4 regions of the Priestia sp. FSL W8-0001 genome follow, and region 1 is predicted to be linked to each of the others. Evidence: riboswitches for the same ligand, from Rfam matches in the RefSeq annotation. Region 1 holds a riboswitch; each other region holds the start of a gene.
What was found. Region 1 has a riboswitch for thiamine pyrophosphate ahead of thiC (phosphomethylpyrimidine synthase ThiC). Riboswitches for the same ligand answer to the same signal wherever they lie in the genome.
Positions count from the first base shown of each region.

Region 1 (3,164 bases):
ACAGATCCTAAATATGCCAGCATAAGATAAATAATAGCTAGCAACGTTCCTGCAATTACTCCTGCACGAATGGATGATGACATAATACTTTTCGCACTAGTCATTCCTTTTTGCTTCAAAGCCATTGCAATGACAATTCCAAAGTTTAGCGCAGCGATTGTATCCATGGTCGCATAACCATCGGTAAATCCAGTAGCGAATGCTTTTGTGACATAATTACCTGCAGGTTGACCAGCCGGCTCAAAAGGATAAGAAAGGGCACGAATAAAAATAAGTGAAATAAGAACTAATAAAACTGGCGTTAATACTTTTCCAAAGCGGTCAACAAGCTTTGAAGGCTTTAAAGCTAACCAGTAAGCAAGTGCAAAATAACAAAACGTATATCCAAACAGCGCGGCTTTTACATTTACTCCTTCAGGTAAAAAAGGCTGTACGCCCATTTCAAATGCTAAGCTTCCTGCTCGTGGGATTCCTAAAAAAGGTCCAATTGCTAAGTAAATCATGACCGTAAATACAACGGCGAAAACTGGGTGGACTCGGTTTGCTAATGAATGAAGACCATTTGATTTTGCTACAGCAATGACACCCAGGATTGGTAGCCCCACAGCCGATAAAATGAAGCCTGTAACAGCTGGCCACAATTCACTTCCAGCAGACTGTCCTAAAAATGGAGGGAAAATTAAGTTTCCTGCTCCAAAAAATAATGAGAATAGCATTAAACTAATAAACAGTGTATCTTTTCTTGATAAAGCATTCATGTGAGTTCCTCCTAGATTGTTTGTATTTCTGATTTTTCTGTCTAATGTCAATATCACTTTCCACTCGAATCACTCCTTTTTATACACAAAAAAATACCGTCCCTAAAAAGGGACGAGATATAATTCTCGCGTTACCACCCTCGTTCTGCTAAAAACAGCAGCACTCGCCAACGTACGTGTTCATACGTGTTCCTTCTAACGGTGGACGTCCGAATATACTTACTATAAGGCTTCAGCATATTTTCTCAGAGATGATTTTCAGCTAGGAACTGTACGCTAACTTTCAGCAAACGTTAGCTCTCTGGGGAACAGTTTTCATAACCTACTCGTTCTCTTCAACGAATTTATAAGGTGTTTTAATTGAATAAAAATATTCTAACAAAACTTTTAAGATTTGTATACAAAAATTAAAATATTTTATCAATTATATTTTTTCCCATTAATAGTCAGTCTATAAAATGAAACTTCTAGCTAATTCGTTCGTATATACTACTATATTACTTAATAGGAGGCTCTTATACATGAGCGGAAATGTACGTGTTATGAAATGGCTAACGGCTGGGTATGAAGCATTTTTAGGTATTCCTCTAATTGGTGGTGCATTCATCATAAGCTTTTCATGGGGACCTTTAGTATTTGCTTTTTTCCTGCATGCAATTGCTCTATTTTTATCTCATAAAGAAGGTCGTTCAGCTTACGGAAATATTTTGGGGATGGTGACATCATTTGTCGGCGTAATCCCAGTTGTGGGAATGGTTATGCATATTATTACCGCTATTGTTATTGCATTTGAAGCAGCAAAAAGATAAATAACCGCTTGCATTTTTCCCTAATGATGGTAGAATGAAGTCGTCAATTAAATGATTTTCTACTAGGGGTGTCTGATTACACAGACTGAGAGAAGAGTTATTGTGCTCTTTAACCCTCTGAACCTGATTTGGGTTATACCAACGTAGGGAAGTAGTCTTGAAAGAACGGTGTTTTATGCTGTTTTCTTTTTTGTCTATTCCATCGGGCTCTTACATAGAGCCCGATTTTTTTGTTCGGTATAGCTTATTTTCTCAAAATCTACTAGCATAATGGAGGAATAAGTATGTCTAAAGAACAAGTAATCATTTCAATGCAACAGCCGTTTCCAAACAGTAAAAAAGTATACGTGCAAGGGACTCGAAGTGATATTCAAGTACCGATGCGCGAAATCCACCTTTCCCCCACTGTAAACGACCGCGGTGAAGAGCAAAACACCCCCGTTCGCGTTTACGATACAAGCGGCGTATACACCGATCCAGCCTATAGTGTAGATTTAGAAAAAGGACTGCCACCTTTACGCAAACCATGGATTGCAGAACGAAACGATACTTTTTCCTATGCTGGCCGTACCGTTCAAGCAAGAGATAACGGCTATAAAGAAGGCGATCAACGGAACGAAACGAAAAGCTTTCCCCTTATTAATTATTCACCACAAAAAGCAAAGGATGACAGAAACGTCACCCAAATGCATTATGCAAAAAAAGGAATTATCACGCCTGAAATGGAATTTATCGCAATTCGTGAGCAAATGAGTGCAGAAACGATTCGTGAAGAAGTTGCAGCAGGGCGTGCAATCATTCCCTGCAATATTAACCACCCAGAAGTTGAACCAATGATTATTGGAACAAAGTTTCACGTGAAAATTAATGCAAATATCGGAAACTCTGCTGTTCATTCATCAATTGAAGATGAAGTTGAAAAGATGACGTGGGCTACAAGGTGGGGAGCAGATACAATTATGGATCTTTCAACTGGTAAAGACATTCATAAGACGCGCGAATGGATTATTCGAAATTCACCCGTTCCTGTTGGCACTGTCCCAATCTATCAAGCTTTAGAGAAAGTTAATGGTATAGCAGAAGACCTATCTTGGGAGGTTTATCGTGATACACTCATTGAACAAGCAGAACAAGGGGTTGATTACTTTACAATTCATGCAGGCGTACTGTTGCGCTATATTCCACTAACTGCTACGCGAACAACCGGTATTGTCTCACGGGGTGGTTCCATTTTGGCTCAATGGTGCTTAGCACATCACCAAGAAAACTTTTTGTATACACACTTTGAAGAGATTTGCGAAATTTGTAAGCAATATGATATCTCAATCTCACTGGGAGATGGCCTGCGCCCTGGTTCAATTGCTGATGCGAACGACGAAGCTCAATTTGCAGAGCTTGATACGCTTGGCGAATTAACAACAATTGCATGGAAGCATGATGTTCAAGTAATGATTGAGGGTCCTGGACATGTGCCAATGCATCTGATTAAAGAGAACGTTGACCGACAAATGGAAGTTTGCCACGAAGCACCATTCTATACCCTGGGACCACTAACAACTGATATAGCACCGGGCTATGACCACATTACGTCTGGTAT
Region 1 is NZ_JBBPAL010000001.1:541,173-544,336, reverse strand. Features, by position in the region: gene brnQ (branched-chain amino acid transport system II carrier protein) at 1-758, opposite strand, end outside; T-box leader at 864-1,106, opposite strand; gene MKZ18_RS02940 (hypothetical protein) at 1,280-1,567, shown strand; TPP riboswitch at 1,622-1,734, shown strand; gene thiC (phosphomethylpyrimidine synthase ThiC) at 1,852-3,164, shown strand, end outside.

Region 2 (3,164 bases), 380 kb from region 1:
AAGCTCTGCTTCTGATTTTCCTTCTGCTAGCTGATCCATTAGATCGATGCACCAAGTCGCAAGCTCACCAAATTCAGCTGAGCTGTACATGTGAATCCACTCACTATAAAGCTCATGAGCTGCTCCAGGCTGAGTGGAAAGCTCTTTGCCAATTTCCCAATAGCTCCACATGCACGGGAGCAGTGCGGCAACAAGCTCAGCTAGCGTTCCGTTTTGAGAAACGTGAAGCATATAGTGCGTGTAAGCAAGCGTTGTTGGCGCGGGCTCTGCTGTTTCTAGTTCTTCAGGAGTAATTAAAAAACGTTTTGCATACTGTCTATGTAGCTCCATCTCTTCGTTGATTGTTGAATGTAATAACGCTGCAAATTTCCCCATCGTTTGAACATCTGTTGCTTTTACTGCTCCAAGTGCAAATAGCTTCGCATAATCAATTAAATACACGTAATCTTGTACCATATAAAAGCGAAACTTCTCTTGCTCTAACGTCCCTTCTCCCATCCCCTTTACAAAGGGATGCTCATGCGTTTGCTTCCAAATAGGCTTTACTTTTTCATATAAACGTTCACTGAATCTCATTAGGCACTCTCCTTTTTTGTATGTAGCCACTCATAAATAAACTGAACCATCACTTTCGTGTAATCGAGTAATTGATCAACGGACAGCTTTTCATTAACAGCGTGTGCTTCCGTTAATTCGCCTGGGCCATAAATAACTGTAGCTATACGTGCATCAGCTAGCCAGCCACCGTCCGTAACCGTTGGAGAAACGTTGACTTTCGCTTCTTTCATTGTCACTTCTCTATGAGCACTGACTAACGAGTGAACTGCTGGGTGATTTCTATCTACTTCAAATGCAGGGAAAATTTCACCTCTATCTTCAATCATTGATGTTCCTCCCCACTTAAACGTTGGGAGATTTTCTCTTAGCCACCGATCTGCTTTTGCAACCTGTAACAGATGGTCTTCTACTTCTTTCGCTACTTCTTCATACGATTCATTTGGATAATAATGAACGGTCACCCACAGCCTGCACTCATCTGCGATAAACGCTGCGTGGCGACCACCTTCAATAACCGCTGGATTTATTGTATTTGTTCCAGGCGGAAAGCCAGGATAGCTTTTGACAACAGCCCAGTGGCGCTCTAACTCTTGTAGTGCACCAATTAATTTCATCATTTTTTCAATTGCACTGGCTCCCAACAAACCGCCGCCGGCATGAATCATTTGTCTTCTTGTGGCATCATGATATGTTTGCTTACTTTTCACAGTTATCCACCCGGTAATGACTCCACCTTGACCTTGGATTTGCAAATCACTTGTATCAACCACAACCGCAAAGTCTGCGCTATATCCTCGCTTGCAGCATTCAAGGGTACCTGCCTCTCCAACCTCTTCACCGATAACTGACTGAAACACTAAATCACCAGGAAACTCCACTCCAGCTTCACGTAGAAGCTTAATAGCAAACAGCGCACCAGCGAGTCCGCCTTTCATATCGGCAGCGCCTCTCCCCGTAATAAATTCTTCACCGCACCTCGCTTGAAACGGATCAGCATTCCATCCTTCGTCTTCGTTAACAGCTGCAACATCAATATGTCCATTAATAATCAAGCTCTGGTACCCACTTCGATTTGTTCCCTTTAATGTTCCAACAACGTTAGGATCATTTGGATACACGTCCCACATATCTGTTTCAAAACCATAGCTTTCCAACAGCCGCGCAATATAGCTCTGCGCTTCTTTTGTATTACGTGCAGGTGGTGCTGGTGTTTTGTAAGATATGAGCTTGGTCAAAAGTTCAATAAGCTCATCTCGTTTGTCATCTACTTGCTTTACTACATCCGTAATATTCATACCAATTCCCTCCTTCTAAACCACATAAAAAAAGCGCTTCTTTTCATAGAAAAGAAGCGCTTGAATATACACATGTATCCCTCTTACATCACGTAAAAGTCATAGATGTAGCACACAATACCTCTTTCCTACGCTAGTATTACCTAGTTCAGGTTATAAGGGTTAAGACAAGCGTCTCTCTCAGCTTTGAAAAGCACCCCTAGTGGTTTGATAATGACTATTTTTTTGTAAAACTATCTGATTATTACCTCTATTAGTTGTACCACACTACCTTATATAGTTCAATACAATTTGCAGAATTCTAATTTGACCTTCAAAGCCACAATAGCGTTATGTTTAATTCTATCGGATGCCTACCAAGTATAGAAGACTAGGGACGAGCTATTCAGCTTAAAATCCCTCCTTTTCTATACTTACTTCTTTTGACAAGTTGGACAGTAATACAACCGCCTCGTATTCCGTTCCCAAAAATACACTTAGAACCATAGAAAGTGGAGCTAATGCTAGCTTCACTTTTTTAATGACTTACCTGTTCAATTACTTCTTGCAACGACTTCTCTTTCATAGAGGCAATGCGTAAGTGATACGTTTCAAACGTCAAATGTGCAGAGAGACGATTCGGCACAATTACACATTGTAAACCCGCAGCAATCGCAGCTTTTGCACCGTTGGCTGAGTCTTCAAAAGCAATGGCTTCAGAAGGTTTTACGCCTAGCTTTTCAACTGTTTGCTTATAAAGAGCTGGATCTGGCTTAACTTTTTCCACGTCGCCACGCGTTTGCATCACTTCGAAATGACCAAGGAGATCTAATTCCTTTAAAAACGACGTAACCCATGCACGGTCTGAACTGCTAGCTAAACCAATTTTCAGTCCTAATTCTTTCGCTTCTTTTAAATACTCAAGAACGCCTTCACGAGCTGCAAGCTGCTTCATTTTTTCTCGGTGACGCTTTAATGACTCTTTTGCAATTTCTTCCTTCGTTAATTCACGACCAAACTGCTCATATAAAAAGTCGTAAAGCGCTTTGGTATCCGTTCCTATATAAGACGCAAACTCTTCAATTTTCAAATGTACGCCACGAGGTTCTAGCATATCGCAGTATACTTCATACCAAACTGATTCTGTATCTACAATTAATCCATCAAAGTCAAACACAATTGCTTTAATCATCTTTCATACCGCCTTTATATCTCAATTCTAGTTAATATCCTATCACGTTCTTATGAGTAGGGCTACAAATGTATATTTCAGCTAGCACATCGACATATGGATATCATTTGCATTTTTTTCATTTCTTTACGCTCAACTTT
Region 2 is NZ_JBBPAL010000001.1:924,522-927,685, reverse strand. Features, by position in the region: gene tenA (thiaminase II) at 1-576, opposite strand, end outside; gene MKZ18_RS04860 (acetylornithine deacetylase) at 576-1,853, opposite strand; TPP riboswitch at 1,962-2,064, opposite strand; gene MKZ18_RS04855 (HAD family hydrolase) at 2,371-3,024, opposite strand.
Region 2: it holds a riboswitch for thiamine pyrophosphate, as region 1 does, so the genes downstream of both, MKZ18_RS04860 (acetylornithine deacetylase) here and thiC (phosphomethylpyrimidine synthase ThiC) in region 1, are expected to answer to the same signal.

Region 3 (3,164 bases), 1.2 Mb from region 1:
TCAGCAATATTGTCGAAAAGCAAAAGCGGTAACGCAGTTTTATGGCGAAGATGTACTCACAAGCGGGCGTTATGGCAGAATTGTCAGTGAGAGACACTTCGATCGTTTAATTGAGTTTTTACAAGATGGAAAAGTTGTAATTGGCGGTAATTATAATGAAGAAACGCTCCAGATTGCTCCAACCGTCTTAGACGAAGTAAAATGGGATTCAAGCGTTATGCAAGACGAAATTTTCGGTCCAATTTTACCTCTTATTGAATATGAAAGTGTAGATGAGGTCGTAAGTGCAGTTCATCAAAAAGCAACGCCGCTAGCTCTATATTTGTTTTCAGAAAGTGAAGAGGTTCAGCAGCAAATTATTAACACGGTTTCATTTGGGGGAGGGTGCATTAACGATACGATTATGCACCTGGCAACGCCGCACCTGCCATTTGGAGGAGTTGGAGAGAGTGGAATCGGTCAATATCACGGTGAGGCAAGCTTTAAAACGTTTTCACACTTTAAAAGCGTGCTGAAGCAAACAACAAAGTTTGATTTTGCCTTTAAGTATCCGTCTGATAACCAAAGTCTAAAAACGATTAAAAAGTTTTTGAAATAACGTCAAACGAAGAGGCTGGGACATAAGTAATTCAGCCAATGATAAACCTGAACGATTGAGAGTTTCTCGCTTTTAATCGTTCAGGTTTTTTGGTTCATTGTGAAAACAATGTTGGAAACAGGGTGGAATGGAGCGTAGGACACTCGACTCCTGCGGGAAAGAGAGGGAAGACTGAGATCCCGCAGCGCAGCGAGGAAGCTCAGGTTCCTCCCCGCGGAAAGCGAGTGGCCGTAGCGCAATGGAACGAACGTGTTCAGACAAACCAAAAAGATTGGAACAGCTATTGTTCGTCTCTTAGAAGCAATCATTTTGTTATGTCCCAAACTCGTTTGTTATGAGTGCACGATGGTTTGAGATAGAGGCCATTGCTCTTGTTTGTAGGCCATGTCCCAAAATAGATACTCAAGTTCGCAACTTTTGATAAAATGCTCTTTCATACGTCTACGTTCCTCAGCTGAAGCTTTTTCTGCTAACTCATCTAATTTGTCACAAAACCATTTTGTCGTTTCTTTCATTTCTCCATTGGTATAAAAGGAAATCCATTCGTAAAAAGGGTGATCCGGTGTTAAGTTCACTTCGCCTGCAATGCGCTTGCCAATTTCAACGTATGTCCATGGACATGGCAGTAGCACAGCAATAATTTCACCTAGTGTCCCTGTATGTGCGACCGTCATCATATGGCTAATATAATGATTTGCTGTTGGTGCTAAGGGCTGATGCTTCATATCTTCATAACGAATGCCAGCTACTTTACAAAAATTATTATGAGGATGGACTTCACTATGTAAAACAATTGAAATACCGTTATTAAACACTTCCATTTCATCACGGGTACTACATTTTGTTAACGCCGCACCGTATATGCGAACAAAAGCAGTTAAATATTCATAATCCTGTGACACATAATGAATTAAAGCTTCTTTTGGAACTTTTCCTTCCTTAATACCTGCAACAAATGGATGTTGAAAGATGGCATCGTAAATGTAAGCTGCTTCTTTGCGTAATTGAGCTGAAAATGACAATTGATATTCCTCCCTAATTGAATCCACAAGGAACGCGCTTATAAATGTAGGCAATAACAAAAAAAACACCCCATTATATGGAGTGGTAAAGACAGTTGTTGGTGTATTACACGACAACGCCGTACCACTTTCCTACGCTGGTATAAGCCAGATCAGGTTCAAAGGGATCAAGATTCCTTGTCTCAGCCAAACGGCACCCCTAGTGGATTCTTTCATTTTATTCTTATTCAATTTAACATAAAAAAAAGAATTATACAAAAGTTTAGAAAGAATGGTTCAAAAGTAACGGAAGTAGTAGTTTGAATAGTGATATTTTTTAAAAAAATAAACGAGATAAATTACATATGAAACTAGTAACTAAACGATTGAAGTAGTTAATGAAAAAATGAGAAAATTGTCACGAATCTTGTCGGAATGTGCAAAGGCTGTGCTATCATGCTATAATAATTGTAAGCTCGTTACGTTTAAACAAGCTCAATTAAAGAATTAAGCTACAAATTGAAGAGGTATTTAGCTGAAGCTAAATGGCCTTTTCAGTTTGCCTAGTTTAATATAAATTAGTCCTGTCGATTTAGTAGGAATTATATTTTTTAAGGAGGTTGTTTAATGAATCTATCAGCATGGGATTTATTTGTGGATCTTGGTTTCATCTCACTGTTATTAGTGGCTGGTACCATTATTCGAGCAAAGGTCAGGTGGGTACAAAACTTATTTTTACCTGCGAGTATTATTGCCGGAATATTGGGTTTAGCATTAGGGCCAAACGGTATTGGCCTCATTCCATTCACTGATCAAATTGGAACTTATCCAGGTATTCTAATCGCGGTTATTTTTGGTGCAATTCCAATTGCAACTCAAAGTGTAAAGTTTAAAGAAATAGCGGGTCGCGTAGGTAGTATGTGGTCGTATTCTCAAATGATTATGCTAGCAATGTGGGGCGTCGGTTTACTATTTTCATTGCTGCTATTAAATAACGTTTGGGGAGATTTAAACTTAGGATTTGGCTTGTTATTAGCAGCAGGATTTATCGGTGGACATGGAACAGCGGCTGCTGTCGGAGATGCGTTTGCAAAGCAAGGATGGGAAGAAGGATTATCGCTAGCGATGACATCAGCAACAATTGGTGTTATTTGCTCAATCGTAGTAGGGTTGGCGTTCATTAAATATTATTCGAAAAAAGGTGAAACAAATTATCTTGCAAGATTTGAAGACTTACCACGAGAATTAAGAACAGGATTAATCCCCCCTGAAAAGCGCACTTCTACAAAAATGGATACGGTATCATCGATTGCTGTTGATCCACTTGTCTTACATGTGGCTTTAGTGACAATTATCGCATTAGGTGGCTACTATTTAAGTGAGCTAGGTCAAACGTTGTTGCCTTCAGTAACAATACCGGCTTTTTCACTAGCTTTTCTTGTAGGTTTAGCTATTAAAGGTATTATGAAGAAAACGAATAGCGATCAGTATATTAATGCAGATGTAATGAACAGAATTAGTGGAAGTGCAACAGACTTCTTAGTTGCGTTTGGTATTGCTTCTAT
Region 3 is NZ_JBBPAL010000001.1:1,707,098-1,710,261, forward strand. Features, by position in the region: partial or broken gene MKZ18_RS09010 (aldehyde dehydrogenase family protein) at 56-598, shown strand; gene tenA (thiaminase II) at 931-1,620, opposite strand; TPP riboswitch at 1,733-1,831, opposite strand; gene MKZ18_RS09020 (sodium/glutamate symporter) at 2,227-3,164, shown strand, end outside.
Region 3: it holds a riboswitch for thiamine pyrophosphate, as region 1 does, so the genes downstream of both, tenA (thiaminase II) here and thiC (phosphomethylpyrimidine synthase ThiC) in region 1, are expected to answer to the same signal.

Region 4 (3,164 bases), 1.4 Mb from region 1:
ACGATTGGAGCACCTTTTAAGTCAGAATTGGCAGTGGACCATTTACCGTTATATTCATTTAAGCTAGCTGCTCTTGTAATAGCTGGTGCATTTGACTTCGTTTCTTCTGCTTTATCCATTGTATACGGCTCTACGCTTTTAATTCGCAATGTACCTTGATCGCTTATTAGCGTATACAATTGATTAATACTCTTTGTATAATCCTTTTTATTAGGTTGATGGATGGTGACCTCTTCAAACGTTTGTAAATTTATTTGATTTTTCTCAGCTTCATACCAGTTCACAACTTGAAACGTCTTTAGTTCTTGACGAATTCCTTGCTCCGAAAAATTATCAATTTTCATTACTTGCTGTTTATAAAACTCACTATCTTCTATTATATATGTCTGAATTGACTTAGCTGATTTATGAAGGATTCCATCATGTAAAGCCTTGAAGTAGCTATTCATAAACTGCGAGATTATTTTTTCATCTATTGTATCTGAAATATCATATCTGTACTGGTTTTCAACAACATCTTTCTTTGCTTCTTGATCATGACTTTCTATCTCTCCTGCAATCATCAAGTCCGTATCGACTTCAGTTGCTTTTTGAGCTTTTTGCTGACATCCTGCGAGTAAAAGGGATGTTGCAATCGTCATGTAAAGGAGATTACGTTTGTTCATTAACATGATTCCTTCCTACAAAAAATGGTATGTATATTCTTCCAACAAACAGACCTAGTATACCATTCTACAAAAAAACCCTCAACCCTTTCATAAAAAGAACAAAAACACTGAAAACATGTAAATTGGTTTAAAAACGCAAAAAACCTATAGGATGTTACTCCTATAGGTTTCATTCCTTTTATTTATGATGCGCGATTTAATACCACTCTTGCAGCAGACGGAATTAATACGGCTAAAATGATTAGGCAAGCAATCATGGATCCCACCATTGCTAGTCCGTTCATCGTAAATGAATACCATAATGCAGATACTCCTTTTGGCGCATAAGAGCCCCAAAAAATAATCCCTGCAACAAAGTGCCAAAAATAGCGAGCAACGCTGCCGATAACAATTGCTAAAATAATAAATGTAAATGCTTTTGTTCGATTGTTAGTAGCTAAGTTCTGCTTAATAGCACCAGACAATAGCCCTGCTAGACCAATGAATGCAAATGCAATAAAATATTCGATAAATGCTTGTAGAGGTGTTAATACATAAGCAGTACCCGTGACAACTTGTAGCAATCCCCACAAAAATCCAGCTACCACGCCTGATTTAAATCCCCATCGAAAGCAAATAATGAAGATTGGTACCATGGAAAATGATATGGACACGGCAGGTGCAATTGTAATTGATGGCAATATATCAATTATCATTGCTAGAGCTGCAAAGATTGCCACTTCAATTTTCGCTTGTAAAGACATTCCTTTGTTCATCGTCTTTTCACTCCTGTTGTAAAATCATTAGTATTCAACGACAAACACAGGAGGCAGCACAAGCTGCACGCTCCACACTCCCTACGCTAGCATTAACTAACAGGTTCAAAGGGTCAGAACAATTGGTTCACTCTCAGCCATTCAGGCTCCCCCTGTGGTACGTTGATATGTATTATTAGAACGCTTTCTATTATAACATAATTCTCAAACAAGATACTATTTAATTTCACTTAAAGAATCAGTTGATAAAACAGAACATCTTGCCATTGATTGAACTTCCATCCTACTTCTTTAAATTCCCCACAAAAGTTAAATCCAAACTGTTCATGCATTTTAATACTTTTATCGTTTCCTTTTGTAATACCAGAAATAACAACGTGATGATTTAACTCTTTTGCTTGTACTAGAATAGCTTCCATTAACCTTTTACCAATTCCAAATCCTTGGTGAGCTTCATCTACATAAACGGAGAGTTCAACTGTTCGAATATATGCTTCTTTATCACGGTAGGAAGACAAAGATGCGTATCCAGCTACTTCACCATTTCGTTCAGCAACAAGCAGTGGAAACAGTTGACTTTGGTCGTGAGATTCAAACCAGCTTTTACGTTGCCCAATTGTTACAGGAGTTAAGTCAAATGTTGCTGCGCTTTGGCGTACTGACTGATTATAAATAGCCACCATTGTAGGTAAGTCTTCTGCTAAAGCTTTTCTAATTACTGTCATGATGTATCGTGCTCCTTTTTCAAAATGATGTTTCTATTGTACTTGTTTTTGTCAGAATAATCTACACAAAAAACCTGATGCAAAAGCATCAGGCCTCATTTTATATATTGATAGGATTGCAGTACGCGTAGGGCTTCGGATGTTGAAGTAACCGTTGCAAATTCATTGTGAAGAGATGATAAGCTTAAGCGATGAACATCTTCTGCTGCAAAAGTTGTTTCACCGTCATATGATAACAGATTGAAACACGCAGTTGCATCGTGGATGACGTAAGTGCGATAACCTAAGTTTCCTGCCATGCGTGCCGTTGTAGAGACGCAATGGTTCGTTGTTAAACCTACTAGTATAAGCGTATCGTATCCGTTTTCCTTCAGATAGTTATCCAGTTCTGTTCCTATAAAACAGCTATTTTTATGCTTTCGAATTAAGTATTCATCACCAACAGGACCGAAACCTTCTTTGAAACGGAATCCTTCCGTCCCTGGAAAAAGAGGAGATGTTTCGCTTTTTGAAGCATGCTGGACATGAATAACCGGAAACTGCTGTCTCCTCCAAGCTTGTAAAAGAGTGAGCATATTATCTTCTGCATGAATATTATTACGAGTTCCCCAAGCATCTTGTTCAAAACCTTTTTGTACATCTATTATGATTAAAACAGGGTTTGATTGAATCATTCCAGTCATCAACTTCTTTCATCAAAATTTTAAAATGGAGATTACATACGTACAACCATTCACATCAGCTTTTGACGCATGCTTTGTGTGTTTTGGTAAATAAATACGATCTCCCGCTTCGCACTGAGTTGTTTCTCCCTCAACTGTAAAATAAATAGATCCTTTAATAATATGAAGAATCTCGTCGGTAGGGTGAGTATGACTTGGGTGTTCCTGCCCTGCAACATCATGTTGAACCTCTACATAACCGGTATGTTTTGGAAGTAGTTCATGTATAACTTCTTCAAGACCACCGCCAATTCCTTTTTTAATAAAGGCTTTTTTTAACTCCATCTCTTTCAC
Region 4 is NZ_JBBPAL010000001.1:1,945,196-1,948,359, reverse strand. Features, by position in the region: gene MKZ18_RS10280 (TcaA NTF2-like domain-containing protein) at 1-665, opposite strand, end outside; gene thiT (energy-coupled thiamine transporter ThiT) at 851-1,423, opposite strand; TPP riboswitch at 1,484-1,586, opposite strand; gene MKZ18_RS10270 (GNAT family N-acetyltransferase) at 1,654-2,148, opposite strand; gene MKZ18_RS10265 (cysteine hydrolase family protein) at 2,244-2,822, opposite strand; gene MKZ18_RS10260 (cupin domain-containing protein) at 2,844-3,155, opposite strand; gene MKZ18_RS10255 (YqcI/YcgG family protein) at 3,130-3,164, opposite strand, start outside.
Region 4: it holds a riboswitch for thiamine pyrophosphate, as region 1 does, so the genes downstream of both, thiT (energy-coupled thiamine transporter ThiT) here and thiC (phosphomethylpyrimidine synthase ThiC) in region 1, are expected to answer to the same signal.